3 regions of the Couchioplanes caeruleus genome follow, and region 3 is predicted to be linked to each of the others. Evidence: riboswitches for the same ligand, from Rfam matches in the RefSeq annotation. Region 3 holds a riboswitch; each other region holds the start of a gene.
The links. Region 3 has a riboswitch for cyclic di-AMP ahead of EDD30_RS09775 (C40 family peptidase). Riboswitches for the same ligand answer to the same signal wherever they lie in the genome.
Positions count from the first base shown of each region.

Region 1 (4,908 bases), 560 kb from region 3:
GCCGTGGTCGCGTACCTCTTCGTTGACCTCCCCGCTGCCGCCGGACTCGGCGTAGCGGGTGAAGGGTGCCCGCAGCGGGCTGGTGATCGAGTCCTTGGCGATCAGCCGGCTCAGTTTGTGGGTGGCGATCGAGATCAGGACGACGTCCGCGACGGAGGGACGCTCCGGCACCGCACGACCGGTGATCTTCGCGGCGACGCCCAGGCTTCCCGCGAGCACCCCGAAGGTGCCCATCATGGCCGCGTATCCGCCGAGGGGCCGGTGCTCGTGAGGGGCGTACTGCCGACGCAACCGGTCGAGCCGGGCGCGTACCGAGGGAGTCATGCGGTTCCTCTCAGAAATCCTGGGTGAGCCGGTGCGGATCGACCTCGCGCCCGGGATGACGGGCCAGGTACTCGGTCTCCAACTCGGCCGTACGCCGCAGATGATTGGCGAGCGCCGCGTCAGGGCCGTGCCGCAGCGTCGCGAGCCGCGTCCGGTGCAGGCTGCCGAGCTCGCGGAGCAGATCGTCGTCGGCGAGACCCGACGGGTCTATGCCCTGCTCGGTGCCGACACGGTCGCCGACCTCGGAGTCGCTCATGATCTCTTCCTCTCTCGGTGCTTGCCGCAACGGTTGCCCGGGTGGCCTTCGGTCAAACCCCTGCCGCACACCGCGGCCCCGGACCGACGGCAGCGGCGGCCCGGCCCGGCCGAGGCTGCCGGTACGCTCGACGCATGAGAGCGCTGTGGACCCCGGCGTGGATCGTGCGCCACGTGGTCGCCCTCGTCCTCATCGCGGGCTTCCTGGGCCTGGGCTGGTGGCAGTTCAGCCGCGCGACCGGCGGCAACACCCTGAGCTGGGGCTACACCGTCGAATGGCCGGTCTTCGCGGCCTTCGTCGGTTTTCTGTGGTTTCGCGAGGTGCAGCAGGAGCTCAGGTCCCGCCGCCAGCGGACAGAAAAGCCGGCGGTGGAACAGGACGCCCGGAGCACTGCCGGCTCGGCCGCGGATGCTCCGGTCACGGTGCGGCGGCCGGTGCGGGCCTCGGTGAACCGGCAGGCTCCCCCGGCCGGCAGCGACCCGGAGCTCGACGCCTACAACGACTATCTCGCCTGGCTCAACGCCCACCCCGGGGCGCGGCCGGGCGACTACCCCGGACGCAAGAGCGGCATCAAGTAAGGACGTGGATCGTGCAGGGAGCCCTCACCCGCTACCGGATCATCGCCTGGATCGTCGGCGTGGTCCTGATCGCGCTCGTGCTGGTGGGCATGCCGCTGAAGTACGCCGGTGACGACGACACCGTGGTCGCCGCCGTCGGGCCTTTCCACGGTTTCCTCTACATGGTCTACCTGGTGGCCACGTTCGATGTGAGCCGCCGTGCGGGCTGGCCGCTCGGCCGGATGCTGCTCGTGATGCTCGCCGGCACGGTGCCGCTGCTCTCCTTCTGGGCCGAGCACGTCGTCACCCGCAAGTGGGCCGTCCAGCCGATGGACACGCCGGTCGCGATGGCGAAGAAATAGAGAAGTAACGCTGCGGGTCGGCCGCATTGCATTCGGTTATCGGGATCATTCGGATCATTGCCCTAATTGGCGCACGTCACTCTTCCGGCTCTTGTGTTAATCGAGATCGCCGATAAGTTGGTGCGGTTGGTCCGGTCCGCAGCCACACCGGTGGCGCCGGCCGACGCCGCCGAGTCCCGACGGCGGAATCGGTGACCCCTCCCCCGGGGCACCGGGACCGCCTCGACGATCCGGGGAACCACCGAAGTAGCACCTGGGGTGAATCCGCGTTCCGCGGTAGGGCCTTCTTCCCGCCCGAATCCGTCAGCTAACCCGGTAGGCGGCACAGCGGAAGAAAGGCCACGTAACGTTGCCACACGCCCGCACGAGGCTACGCGCCCTGGTGGTTGCCGCCCTGGCGATCGTGATCTCCAGCACCGTCGCACCCGCCGCGCACGCGGCGCCTTCCGCGACGGAGCTCAAGAAGAAGATCGAGAAGGCTTCGCACCAGCTCGAAGACGTCGTCGAGTCGTACAACAAGATGCGGCTCAGCCTGAAGAAGACGAACGCCGAGGAGAAGAAGCTCGCCGCGTCGCTCGCGCCCGCCAAGGCGGCGCTCGAGGCGGCCGGCTCGCAGATGCAGGTCATCGCGGCCTCGGCGTACAAGACCGGTCAGGTCGGCACCATGAACGTCGTACTCGAGGGCACGGACAGCCTGATGGACCGCATGTCCATTCTGGAGCATTTGTCCCGCACTCGGCAGCGCGACATCAACACCTACACGACCACGACGCAGACCTTCTCCCAGCGTCAGGCCGCCCTGAAGGCCACCCAGGACAAGCAGGAGGCCGAGGTCAAGGAGCTCGGCGCCCGCAAGAAGAAGATCGAGGCTGACCTCAAGGAGCTGTACGCCATGCGCACGGCGGCGTTCGGCCGGGCGACCGAGAGCGGCTCGGCCTACACCGGGGACATCCCCGACATCTCCGGCGATGCCGGGGTGGCCGTCACGTTCGCGTACAACCAGATCGGCAAGCCGTACTCGTACGGTTCCGGCGGTCCGAACTCCTACGACTGCTCGGGCCTGACCTCCGCTGCCTGGCGTGCCGCGGGCAAGAGCCTGCCCCACAACGCCGCGGCGCAGTTCAACGAGACGAGTCGGGTCAGCCGGTCTCAGCTCGAACCCGGCGACCTGGTGTTCTACCGCGGGCTCGCCCACGTGGGCATCTATGTCGGCGGCGGACAGATCATCCACGCGTCGGTGCCCGGCGAGCCGATCAGCAAGGTATCGATCGATATCATGCCGCCGTACGGATACGGCCGGGTGCGTTGATCACGCCGTAACGCACGACCGCGGAAGGCCGGTGCTCCCCTCGGGGAGCGCCGGCCTTTCCCGTGCCCCGGAGAAGACCGGCAAAGGCCATGCCCGGATAAGGCCCACGGAGTCCGCGCACGGAGTCCGCGCACGGAGTCCGCGCACGGAGTCCGCGCACGGAGTCCGCGCACGGAGAAGGCCGGTGTCCCTTACGGGACACCGGCCTTCGTCGGCTACGAGGAGGGAGAGGTGCCGGTTCAGGCTCAGGCGGCCTGCAGACCCTCGGCGCGGGCCAGCTCACGCAGCCGGCCCAGGGCCTGGATCTCGAGCTGGCGGATCCGCTCCCGCGAGAGCGAGAAGCGCGACGCCACCTCGGTCAGCGAGTGCTCCCGCCCGTCCTCGAGGCCGTACCGGGCGCGCATGATGCCCGCCGACCGGTCGTCGAGGTGGTTGAGAAGGCCCTCGATGCGCTGGCGCTCGAGCGCCGTGAGCACGATCTCCTCCGGCGACGGCGCGTCGCTGTCGGCGACCAGGTCGCCGAGGTTGGTGTCGCCGTCGTCGCCCACCGGGGTGTCCAGGGACACGGTGTCCTGGGCCCAGCGGGTCAGCTCGGTGACGCGCTCGACCGTCACGCCCAGCGCCGCGGCGACCTGCGCGGGCTCCGGGTCGGCACCGAGCTCGCGGACGAGCTGGCGGGTGACGTTGCGCATCCGGTTGACGTCCTCGACGAGGTGCACGGGCAGGCGCACGGTGCGCTCCTGCTGCGCGATCGCCCGGCTGATCGCCTGGCGGATCCACCACGTCGCGTACGTCGAGAACTTGTAGCCGCGCTCGTAGTCGAACTTCTCCACGGCGCGGACCAGGCCGGTGTTGCCTTCCTGGATGAGGTCGAGCATCGGCATGCCCGAGCGCACGTACCGGCGTGCGATAGAGACCACCAGGCGCAGGTTGGCCCGGATGAACAGGTCCTTGGCCCGCTCGCCCTCGACGACCAGGCGCTCCAGTTCCTCCCGGCTCACGCCGCGACGGACGTCACCGCTGTCGAGCAGGTGCTCGGCATAGAGGCCGGCCTCGATTGCCTTGGAGAGGTCGACCTCCCTGGCGGCATCCAGAAGCGGCGTCCGGGAGATCTCGTGCAGGTAGACGCCGACGAGGTCGCGCTCCTCGGCGACTTCGTCCGTCCGCATCACGGTGTTCTTCTCCACGTTGCCCACGGTCCCCTCATTGCCTTCACTAACCCTGTTACGGGCAATTCCTGCGTCCATCAGCCCTCCCCGTAACGTCCGCAGTTCGTGCATTGCGGTGCTGACACCTACACAACAAGTGGCGCCCTGCACTGATTCCGGCTGGTGGGTCGAAAGTGTCACGAATGCCTGAGCGTCACCTGAGAGCCGCGTGGATACTTACTGAAGAGCGCTCCCAGGGAAGGCATTCGGAGCCGCACCCGGCGCTGGGTGCGTGCATCGACGCATACCCTTCGCCCCATACATGACACCATCAGCCCCTCATCCGTCACAGCGACGGGCGTCACGGATAGCCTTGCGACGCTCATCACTACCCAGTACGGCTCGGTAGCCAGTTGGGTTCACGCCCAGCATCGACAGGTTGCCCCCAGGCTTGATGCAAATGCCATGGCGAAGATCCCGGCGCCGCTCGAGGCCCGGGAGCCCCTGACACCATGCGGCACATCCCGCCGCAGATCACTAGCCCATCCGGGTGACCCCCGCATGGGCGACCATCGAGCTCCCTCGCCGTTTCCGCTATCCGCGTCGGCCACACGGACAGTGATGGAGAACACAGCCGGGAGAGCCCGCCGGACGACGGAGCGGCGCCCTGGCCGCCGCGGACTACGGTGACGCTCATGACAGAGCGCACTGCGGTGGTGACGGGTGGAGCCGGCGGGCTCGGTGGCGCGGTCACGGAGATCCTGCGCGACGCGGGGTGGCGCGTGGTGGCGCCCGTACGAGCCGGCGCGATGGCTCGGCTGCCCGCGGGCGTGACGGGCATCGAGGCCGACCTCGGCGTGCCGGAGGACGTTGCCGCGGCCGTGGCGCTCGCCGCGGCGGAGCCGGGCGCGCCCCTGAGGGCCGTGGTCAACCTGGTGGGCGGCTTCGCGAT
Region 1 is NZ_RJKL01000001.1:2,819,581-2,824,488, forward strand. It holds gene EDD30_RS12420 (DUF1360 domain-containing protein) at 1-324, opposite strand, end outside; gene EDD30_RS12425 (DUF6158 family protein) at 335-580, opposite strand; gene EDD30_RS12430 (hypothetical protein) at 715-1,158, shown strand; gene EDD30_RS12435 (DUF3817 domain-containing protein) at 1,170-1,499, shown strand; cyclic di-AMP (ydaO/yuaA leader) riboswitch at 1,708-1,836, shown strand; gene EDD30_RS12440 (C40 family peptidase) at 1,882-2,808, shown strand; gene EDD30_RS12445 (sigma-70 family RNA polymerase sigma factor) at 3,054-4,055, opposite strand; gene EDD30_RS12450 (SDR family NAD(P)-dependent oxidoreductase) at 4,652-4,908, shown strand, end outside.
Region 1: it holds a riboswitch for cyclic di-AMP, as region 3 does, so the genes downstream of both, EDD30_RS12440 (C40 family peptidase) here and EDD30_RS09775 (C40 family peptidase) in region 3, are expected to answer to the same signal.

Region 2 (4,908 bases), 1.6 Mb from region 3:
ACCTGATGCGTCACGCCCTGATGGAGGACGTGCCGCTGGCGGCGTCCCCCATGGTGCTGTGGCTGGAGGCCGTCGCCTGGACGCTGGTGGTCGGGCTCAGCGGTTTCGTCTACTTCTGGCGCGGAGAGAAGGGCTACGGCCGTGGCTGACGAGCGTCAACCCACCGTGATCGTGGACGACGCCCACGTCGTCTACCGGGTGCACCAGGCCGGCGGCGCGGGTACGCACAGCCCGGTCGCCAGCCTCAAGCGAATCGTCACCGGCACCAAGCCCGCCACCCTGCGGGAGGTGCACGCGATCAAGGGTGTGAGCTTCGTCGCGTACAAGGGCGAGGCGATCGGCCTGATCGGCACCAACGGCTCCGGCAAGTCGACGCTGCTGCGGGCCATTGCCGGCCTGCTCCCCGTCGACAAGGGCGCGATCTACGCGGCCGGCCAGCCCTCCCTGCTCGGCGTCAACGCGGCCCTGATGAACGACCTGCCCGGCGAGCGCAACGTGGTGCTCGGCTGCCTCGCCATGGGCATGACCCCGGAGCAGGTGAAGTCCCAGGTCAAGGAGATCATCGACTTCTCCGGCATCAACGAGAGGGGCGACTTCAGCTCGCTGCCGATGCGGACGTACTCCTCCGGCATGTCCGCCCGGCTGCGCTTCTCGATCGCGGCGGCGAAGAAGCACGACGTGCTGCTCATCGACGAGGCGCTGGCCACCGGCGATGCGAAGTTCCGCAGGCGCAGCGAGCAGCGGGTCCGCGACCTGCGCGCCGAGGCGGGCACGGTCTTCCTGGTCAGCCACAGCGAGCAGTCGATCCGGGACACCTGCGAGCGCAGCATCTGGCTCGAGTCCGGGCTGATCCGTGCCGACGGCCCGACCGCGGACGTGCTCAAGGAGTACGAGGCGTACGTCAAGAGGTGACGACCAGGGCGGCCCGGCGGCCGCCCTGGGTCGGTCCGGCGCTATCGCATGGACAGGTGCACGTGGTTGGTGTGATCGCTGTTCGGTTCGCCGGTGCCGCGCAGGTACGGCTGCCATCCGCTGCTCGGTAGCCAGATCCGCTTGAACCAGATGACGTACAGCACGCCCAGCCGGCCCTCGTTGTCGATGAAGTAGTTCGCCAGGCGGTCGCCGTAGTCCCGGCTGGCGCCGGTCGCGACGCCGCCGAAGCCGTCCTCGTCCGACGCGAAGTCGCAGGCCCGGCCCAGCGGATGTTCACCGCTGCCCTGCGGACGGAAGCACGACACGAAGCGGGTGAAGCCGTCCGCCTGCGCCTCCTTCATGGCGTGCAGGGTGCGGGGCGTGAGGCAACCGGTCGTCGTCGGGTCGTTCTGGCTGCACGACTCGTCGGGCAGCTCGCCGTTGGGGTTGCGCGGCGCGGCCCCCGCCTGGGCGCTGTTGCCTCCGCCGGAGGGGCCGCTCGCGCCGCCGGCCGCGGCGTTCGCCGTCTTCAGCGCCTTCTCCGCCTGCGCCTTGCGCTTGCTCATGATGTCGTTCTGGCGCTCCTGGTCGCGGACCTCCGCGTCGATCACCAGCTTCGCCCTCGCCTGCTTCGCCCGGGCGTCCTGCAGCTCCCGGAGGGCGCGCTCCTGCTTCACCGCCACGCTCTCCAGCGTCGTGGCGCGATCGAGCAGGCCCTGCGAGGAGTCGGCCGTCAGCAGGGCGGTCATCGGGCCGAGCCGGCCGGTGCGGTACGACTGCTGGGCGATGTCGTCGAGGACGCTCTGCTTGGGGCCGAGCTCGGCGTCGATCGCCTTGAGCTTCGCGGCGGCCTCCTGCTGGCGCTTCTTCGAGCGGGCGAGCGCCTCCCGGGCCTCGACGAAGCCCTTCGAGGCCGCCTCGAGCTGCTCGACGAGCGACTTCGAGCCGCCCTCGCCGTCGTCGCCGTCGTCTCCCGGCGCGGCGGGCGGGCGGGGCGCGGCGCCGGCCGCGGTGGGGGCGGCGAGCGCCAGCCCCGAGGTGGCGACCATGACCGCGAGCACGATCGCTAATCGCCGCCGGAGAGGGTCGAGCCTCACGTGCGTTCCTTCCGTCGGCCGCCGACCGGGTTAGCTGACGGGTTCGGGACGGAAGAGATCCCTACCGCAAGGCTCTGCGGATTCACCCCATTACCGGATGGGTCCCCGGCTCGCCTTTCGACGATTGGGCGGCGGTTCCGTGATGGAACCGTGACGAAGACTACCCACGGAATCCCACCATCGACAGGTGTCGCACCGTACGCATTCATACGCACACGAACAGTGAGAGGTGTGAGGCAGAATGCAGCGACTCACATTGATACTTCGTTGCGGGTCATGACCTGCGTCATCCCATCGAGGGGTAACGGAAAGTCGTTGCGCGGTAACAGTTTTCGGCCCTCCGCAGGCGCTGATGCGACGGCCATCTTCAGGTAAACTTTCCGCCGGTCACTGCCATGAAGGCACCGCCCCCAAGGTGCCGGCGGACCACCGCTCAATCGCCGCACGGCGAATCGGGGAACCACCTTGAAAAGGGGTGAATCCGCAGAGCCTTGCGGTAGGGATCGCTTCCGTCCCGAACCCGTCAGCTAACCCGGTAGGCGGCAACACGGAAGGAAACTGCATGACGGCAAGACCCGGCCGGTGGCTGGTCCTCGCCCTGGCACCGCTCATCGCGATCACCATGATCGTCGCCCCCGGAGCGCCCGCGACCGCGGCGCCCGGCGGAAGCTCGTCGACCCCCGACGACGGCAAGGCCAACCCGACGCTCAACGACGTGCTCGACAACACGGGGCGTCGCTTCCTGGCGGCCAAGGCCGCGGTCGCCAGGTCCACCAAGGCACAGGCCAACCTGGCCGTGCAGGTGAAGACCGCGGAGGATCGGCGGGACGCCCTGCTGCCCCAGGTGAACGCCATCGCGGCCCAGCAGTACCGCACGGGCGGCCTGTCGACGATGGGATTCCTGCTCAACGTGCGCTCGCCGGACGCCTTCCTCGAGAAGGCCGTTTCGCTCGAGGAGCTCAACGCCGTCAACGACGGCAAGCTGCAGGAGCTGCAGAAAGCGATCGACACGGTCGCCACGGCGAAGGCCCGGCTGGACCAGGAGATCAAGGCGCAGAAGCAGAACCAGGAAGTGGTGCGCAAGCAGAAGGAGTCCGCCGAGAAGGCGCTCAATCTGGTGGGCGGCAAGACGGTGACGGGCGGCTTCGTGACCCTCAAGTCGAAGGTGGCCGCGCCCGCGCCCCGCAACGGCGACGGTGAGTTCGCCCCGGAGGGGTGCAACGTCGACGACGAAACCACGGGCGGCTGCGTCACGGCCCGCACGATGCACATGTACAAGGAAGTCAAGAAGGCCGGCTTCAACCGGTTCGTGGGCTGTTTCCGCCCCGGCGGCCCGTTCGAGCATCCCAAGGGCCGCGCCTGCGACTGGTCCCTGCAGAAGAGCGGCTTCTCACCCTGGCATAACCAGGACACCCGCGAGTACGGCAACAACCTGATGGCATTCCTGGTCCGCAACGCCGACCGGCTCGGCGTCCTGTACGTCATCTGGAACAAGATGGTCTGGTTCCCGGCGACGGGCTGGGGTTCGTATTCCGGCGACAGCGACCATACGGACCACGTACACGTCTCCATGCTGTAGCAGGCCCCACGCGCGCAAAGGAGCCCCCGCCTTCCGGCGGGGGCTCCTTGCTGTCCGTCCTACTGAGCTGTGCGCCCTACTGATTGCTGGCGCGACGGACCGGTGCCCGCCCCGCCGGCTGGGTCGGGGCCGGACCGGTCGGCGGCGCCGGCGGGATCGCCAGCACCACCGGCTTGACCTGCGTCACCGTCACTTCCTTACCGTGGTGCAGCAGCTCGAGCTTCGCGGAGCCGCCGCCGTTGCGCAGCGAGTAGGTCACCTCGGCCGGTGTCACCTCCACCCGCACCCGCAGGCCGCGCCACAGCAGGGAGAACTCCAGGCTGTTGATCCGGCTCGGCAGCCGCGGCGAGAAGGAGAGCCGGCCGTTGTAGTCGCGCATGCCGCCGAGCCCCGCGACCAGCGCGATCCAGGAGCCGGCCAGCGACGCCACGTGCACGCCGTCCCGGGCGTTCTGGTGCAGGTCGTGCAGGTCCATCAGCGCCGCCTCGCCGAGGTAGTCGTGGGCCAGCTCCAGATGACCCACCTCGGCGGCCATGACGGCCTGGATGCACGCCGACAGCGACGAGTCCCGTACGGTCCGGGCCTCGTAGTACGCGAAGTTGCGGGCCTTCTCCTCCGGGGTGAAGGCGTCGCCGCGGACGTACATCGCCATCACCAGGTCGGCCTGCTTGACGACCTGCTTGCGGTAGAGATCGAAGTACGGGTAGTTCAACAGCAACGGGTACGCCTCCCGCGGGGTGTTCTCGAAGTCCCACTCCTGCAGGCGGGTGAACCCCTCCGACTGCTGGTGCACGCCCAGTTCCCGGTCGTACGGGATGTGCACGGCGGCCGCCGCGTCCCGCCACGACGCCGACTCCTCGTCGTCGACCCCCAGACTGCGGGCCAGGTCGGGGTGGCGGTTGACCGCTTCCGCCGCCGCCATGAGGTTCTGCTGCGCCATCAGGTTGGTGTAGACGTTGTCGTCCACGACCGCCGTGTACTCGTCCGGGCCGGTCACGCCGTCGATGTGGAAGCGGCCGTGCCGGTCGTGGTGGCCGAGCGAGCGCCAGAGCCGGGCGGTCTCCACGAGCAGCTCGAGGCCGACCTCCCGCTCGAAGTCGTAGTCGGCGGTGGCCGAGACGTAACGGCGGACCGCGTCGGCGATGTCGGCGCCGATGTGGAAGCCCGCGGTGCCGGCCGGCCAGTACGCCGAGCATTCCTGACCCCGGATGGTGCGCCACGGGAACGCCGCGCCCTGCAGGCCCAGCGTCTGCGCCCGCTCCTTGGCCAGGTCCAGGGTCGAGTGGCGCCAGCGCAGCACGTCCGCGGCCGCCGACGGCT
Region 2 is NZ_RJKL01000001.1:3,824,874-3,829,781, forward strand. It holds gene EDD30_RS16995 (ABC transporter permease) at 1-149, shown strand, start outside; gene EDD30_RS17000 (ABC transporter ATP-binding protein) at 142-912, shown strand; gene EDD30_RS17005 (coiled-coil domain-containing protein) at 954-1,961, opposite strand; cyclic di-AMP (ydaO/yuaA leader) riboswitch at 2,013-2,150, opposite strand; cyclic di-AMP (ydaO/yuaA leader) riboswitch at 2,430-2,567, shown strand; gene EDD30_RS17010 (coiled-coil domain-containing protein) at 2,572-3,588, shown strand; gene EDD30_RS17015 (glycoside hydrolase family 65 protein) at 3,665-4,908, opposite strand, start outside.
Region 2: it holds a riboswitch for cyclic di-AMP, as region 3 does, so the genes downstream of both, EDD30_RS17010 (coiled-coil domain-containing protein) here and EDD30_RS09775 (C40 family peptidase) in region 3, are expected to answer to the same signal.

Region 3 (4,908 bases):
TTCAGCGCGGTGGTTCCCTGGATCGGGAACTGGCGCGCCCCCCGCGCCGTTCCCTTCGTGCCGGCCGGCGTACGCCGGCCCTTCTCCGCCCGCTCCGCGGTCCGGCCCCCCGACCGCGGCGCAGCGCTCGTGCGCTCGCTCAATGCCCCTCCCCCTCCTGGTGTTCCCCCGGGCGTCGCCGCCCTCGTCCCCCGTGCACGGACATCCGGGGCCGTTCGCGGGCGGCCCCTCGTCCCTGGTCTCGTTCCTCGATCCGTTCCGCGGCGCGCAGTTTCACCGACGCCGCGCGCGGGTTCTCCGCCACCTCCGCCGCCGTGGGCGGCTCCGAACCGCGGGTCAGCAATCGCAGGCTCGGCCCCGTCCCGGGCAGCTCGACCGGCAGATCGATCGGCCCGGTGCTACGCGCCCTCTCGGCCAGGGCACGCTTGACGATCCGGTCCTCCAATGACTGATACGACATGACGACAAGGCGCCCTTTCGGGGCCAGTAGGTCCAGCGCGGACGGTACCGCCGACTCGAGCGCGGTGAGCTCCGCATTTACCTCAATACGTAGTGCCTGAAACGTTCTTTTGGCGGGATTGCCACCCGTTCGCCGCGCGGCGGCCGGGATGGCGTCCCGGACCAGGTCCGCGAGCCGGGCAGAGGAGACGATCCGGGCCTTCGCCCGCTCGCGCACGATCGCCGAGACGATGCGCTGCGCGAACTTCTCCTCGCCGTACACCCGCAGGATCCGGACGAGCTCGCCCGGCTCGTAGCCGTTGACGACCTCCTCCGCGGTGATGCCCCGCGACTGGTCCATCCGCATGTCGAGCGGCGCGTCCTTGGCGTACGCGAAGCCGCGGTCCGCCTCGTCGAGCTGCAACGAGGACACGCCCAGGTCGAACAGCCCACTGTGGAAGACCGGGCGGCCGAGATCCGAGAGGACTTCGGGAAGCTCGTCGTACACGGCGTGGACCAGATGGATACGGCCGGCGAAGCGCTGGAGCCGGTGCCGGGAGTGCGCCAGCGCCTCCTGATCCCGGTCGAGTCCGATGAGGACCACGGCCGGGTGCCGCTCCAGGACGGCCTCGGCGTGCCCGCCCAGGCCGAGCGTGAAGTCGACGTGCACCGCACCGGGACGGTCGAGCGCGGGGGCGAGCAGCTCGAGGCAGCGCTCGAGCAGCACCGGCACGTGCGTGCCGCGAAGCTCCCCCATGTCGACCCCCATCGCCCCTGCACTTTCCCGCGCGCCACGCGGCCGACCTTTTGATCCGTATCCGATCGTCTTCCGTACCGCCAGATCCCCATCCGCTCGTGCCCGTTGCCATCGGGCGCGCCCCACCGGACACACGCCTGGCACCGGGGAAGAGGCGCCAGGAGCGGGAGCGGCTGGAGATCTCGCAGTACGGCGGCAGCGACGTCCGGACCACCTCGGCGGCCGACAGGTAACGACGCCTACAGTCCGCCGGGCAGCACCCCCTCCTCGATGTCGGCGAAGTCGTCCTCGCTCGCCGAGAGGTACTGCTCCCAGGACTGTCTGTCCCAGATCTCCACCCGTGTGCTCGCCCCGATCACCACGAGCTCACGGTCGAGAGCCGCGTATTCCCGCAGGTGCGCCGGGATGGTGACCCGGCCCTGCTTGTCGGGGATCTCGTCGTGCGCGCTGGCGAAGAACACCCGGCTGTAGGCCCGGGCGGCCTTGTGGGTGACCGGCTGGTCCCGCAACTGCCCCGCGATCCGCTGGAACTCCGGCATCGGGAACACATACAGGCAGCGCTCCTGCCCCTTGGTGATCACGACACCTCCCGCCAGCTCGTCCCGGAACTTCGCCGGAAGGATCAGCCGGCCCTTGTCGTCCAGGCGCGGGGTGTGCGTGCCGAGGAACATCGGCCGACCCCCCTTGCCCTGTGGCGCCGCTTCTCGAATGGCTCAGCGCGGTCCGCCGGTTCGCTCGGGCCGGCAGGCCCGGTCCGGCCCTGCCACTGCGCTCCACTCTACTCCACTTCCCTCCACTCGCAACCGGAATCGGCCCGTCTGCGAAGCGGATTCGCGGATGAATCCGCACGTCAGAAGCGGTGGGGTCGGGGTGGAGGGCGGAGCGGCTCCGATCATGGTCCACTTTCCGACAAGCCGCCCAGTCGGGCACGAAACTCCACTGAAAAAGGGCGTTCCGCGCGCGCGGAACGCCCTTTGGGGAGGGAAGTGGAGGGATCTTGCTGAGCGACGTGGAGGAAACGCGCGACGGCGGGGGCGACGACAGTGGGACGTGACCCGAACCGGGTCACGTCCCACTGAACCGTCGGTACCGCTCCTACCGCATCCGCGTCAGGCGGCGATGCGCCGCACGACGTAGTTGTTGCTCCAGATCTTGTGCTTGCCCACCGACATGCCCGGCCGCGGCGAGTCGTACATGTAGCCGCCGCCCGCGTAGATGCCGGCGTGGTAGCCGTGCGAGCCGTTGCGGAAGACGATGAGGTCGCCCACCTGCTTGCTGCTCTTGCTGACCTTCTTGCCGTAGTACTGCTGCGAGTTCGCGCTGTGCGGCAGCTTCTTGCCGGTCGCCTTCTTGTAGACGTACTTCGTGTAACCCGAGCAGTCGAAGCGCCGGGGACCTTCCGCGCCGTAGGCGTAGGCGGCGCCCCGGTGCTTCTTGGCCTCGGCGAGGATCCTCGCTCCGCTGGACCGGATGTGGATCTTGGTGGGCCTGGTCGTGGCCGCGGTGACGCCGCCCGCTCCGCCGAACGCGGTGCGGAACCACCTCGTCTCGTGCGGCGCGGTCGCGAAGGTGACGGCCCCCGAGGTGTTGCGGCTCTTCAGCCAGGTCTTCCATTTGCCGTTCTGATGCGTCTGGAGCCGCACCCAGCCGCCGACCACCTTCTTACCGGTCTTGGGGTTGATCAGCTTGGTGGTCACGCGAACCTTCGTGCCCCAGTTGACCTTGCGCGCGCTCCACGAGGAGGAGATGCGGGGCTTGACCGGCTTCGCCGCCGTGACCGTCGTGACGACGGGTGCCGCGGCCGCGGAGGCCGCAGGCGTCGCGATGAGCTGGCCGGCGCAGAGGCAGAGACCCAGGGACAGTGCGACGGTTCCGGTGCCGGCGGACATGCGGCGGCCCCGGCTCGAACTGCGTTCGTGCACGGTAGAAGATTCCCTCCGGCACGCCTGCGAGGTTAGCTGTCGGGTTCGGGCGGGAAGGTGTGCCCGGTCGCCGGGTGGCGACTTCACCCCGAGGTCCGCCGGGCCAGACGACCCGGGCGCGGACCGGAAATGGGTCCCCCGTCCCTGCCCCCGTATGCCTTTATGGTTGTTCGCTTGCTCCGTGGTCGTACCGCGCGGACCGGGGCAGGGCTCGGCGTGATCCGTGCGGTGCGAGCGGTGGGCGGTCGCTCACCGGCCCACCCTGCCTACCGGATTTTCTGATCCACCGCTTGCCCCCTGTCCGTCACTCTTCGTATTTGGCACAGTGGACAGTGTCCGGTTCGCAACCAGTCTGTGACATATGCCGCCACTATGAGCACACGACCAATCACTATCCGTCGATGGTTACGGGTGAATCACAACACATAAAAAGTGATGACGCGTCTGACCACGGAAGGGTGCAACGTCGGGCGAATGCCACCGAAAACCTCCCCACCGGGCCAAACACCACTCCGGACGCACGATGCCGATCGACCGTTCGGCCCATCCGGCGCCGGACGGGCAGCGTCGCACTCACCGCCACTCGACGTAGTGTCCGTTTCCGGTACCCTCGTCGCCGTGACGGACGGGAAAATGCCCTTGCGGGCCAAGGTCGCGACCTCCGTGTCGCGCACGGCGGCGGCGCTCTCGCGGGCCGCGGGACGCGGCGACGGCTCGGTCATCGGCGGCTGGATCGGCCTCAAGATCGACCCAGACCTGCTACGCAACCTCGCCGCCGGCCGGGCGATCGCGCTCGTCTCGGGCACCAACGGCAAGACCACCACGACCCGCTTCGCCGCCGCGGCGCTCGGGGTCCTGGGCCCGGTCGCCACCAACTCGTTCGGCGCCAACATGCCGACCGGGCACACCTCCGCGCTGGCGAAGGCCGGCGCGACCCCCTTCGCCGTCCTCGAGGTCGACGAGCACTACCTCGCGCAGGTGATCGACGAGACCGCACCCCGGGTGGTCGCCCTGCTCAACCTCTCCCGCGACCAGCTCGACCGGGCCAAGGAGGTGGCGATGATGGCGCAGATGTGGCGCACCGCCCTCGCCGGCCACCCGGACGTGCACGTCGTCGCCAACGCCGACGACCCGATGGTGGTCTGGTCGGCCGTCTCCGCCGGGCACGTCACCTGGTTCAGCGCCGGCCAGCGGTGGACGGACGACTCGTGGGTCTGCCCCGAATGCGGGGGGTCCATCCAGCGTGCACACGGCGACTGGTGGTGCACCGGCTGCCCGCTGCGCCGGCCGCAGGCACAGTGGACGGTCGACGAGGAGGGTGTGGTCGACCCCCGAGGTGACTGGCATCTGGTCAAGCTGCAACTGCCGGGCCAGGTCAACCTCGGCAACGCGGCCACCGCGCTGGCCGTGGCCGCGGAGTTCGGCGTACGCCCCATCGAGGCGGTGCCCCGGCTCGCGAGCGTGGCCTCGGTGGCCGGTCGCTACGCCCAGGTGGAACGCGACGGGCGCACCATCCGGCTGCTGCTGGCGAAGAACCCGGCCAGTTGGCTCGAGGCCTTCGACATGGCCGAGCTCGCCCCGACACTGCTCTCCATCAACGCGCGCGACCCCGACGGCTTCGACACCTCGTGGCTCTACGACGTCGACTTCTCTCCCCTGCGTGGACGGCCCGTCCTGATCACCGGCGACCGGGCCTACGACCTCGCGGTCCGGCTGGAAGTGAACGATGTGGCCTTCCGGCACGTTAAATCCTTCGACGAGGCGCTGCGGGCCACACCCCCGGGCCGACTC
Region 3 is NZ_RJKL01000001.1:2,257,844-2,262,751, forward strand. It holds partial or broken gene ftsL (cell division protein FtsL) at 1-143, opposite strand, end outside; gene rsmH (16S rRNA (cytosine(1402)-N(4))-methyltransferase RsmH) at 140-1,207, opposite strand; gene mraZ (division/cell wall cluster transcriptional repressor MraZ) at 1,435-1,866, opposite strand; gene EDD30_RS09775 (C40 family peptidase) at 2,305-3,117, opposite strand; cyclic di-AMP (ydaO/yuaA leader) riboswitch at 3,124-3,246, opposite strand; gene EDD30_RS09780 (MurT ligase domain-containing protein) at 3,751-4,908, shown strand, end outside.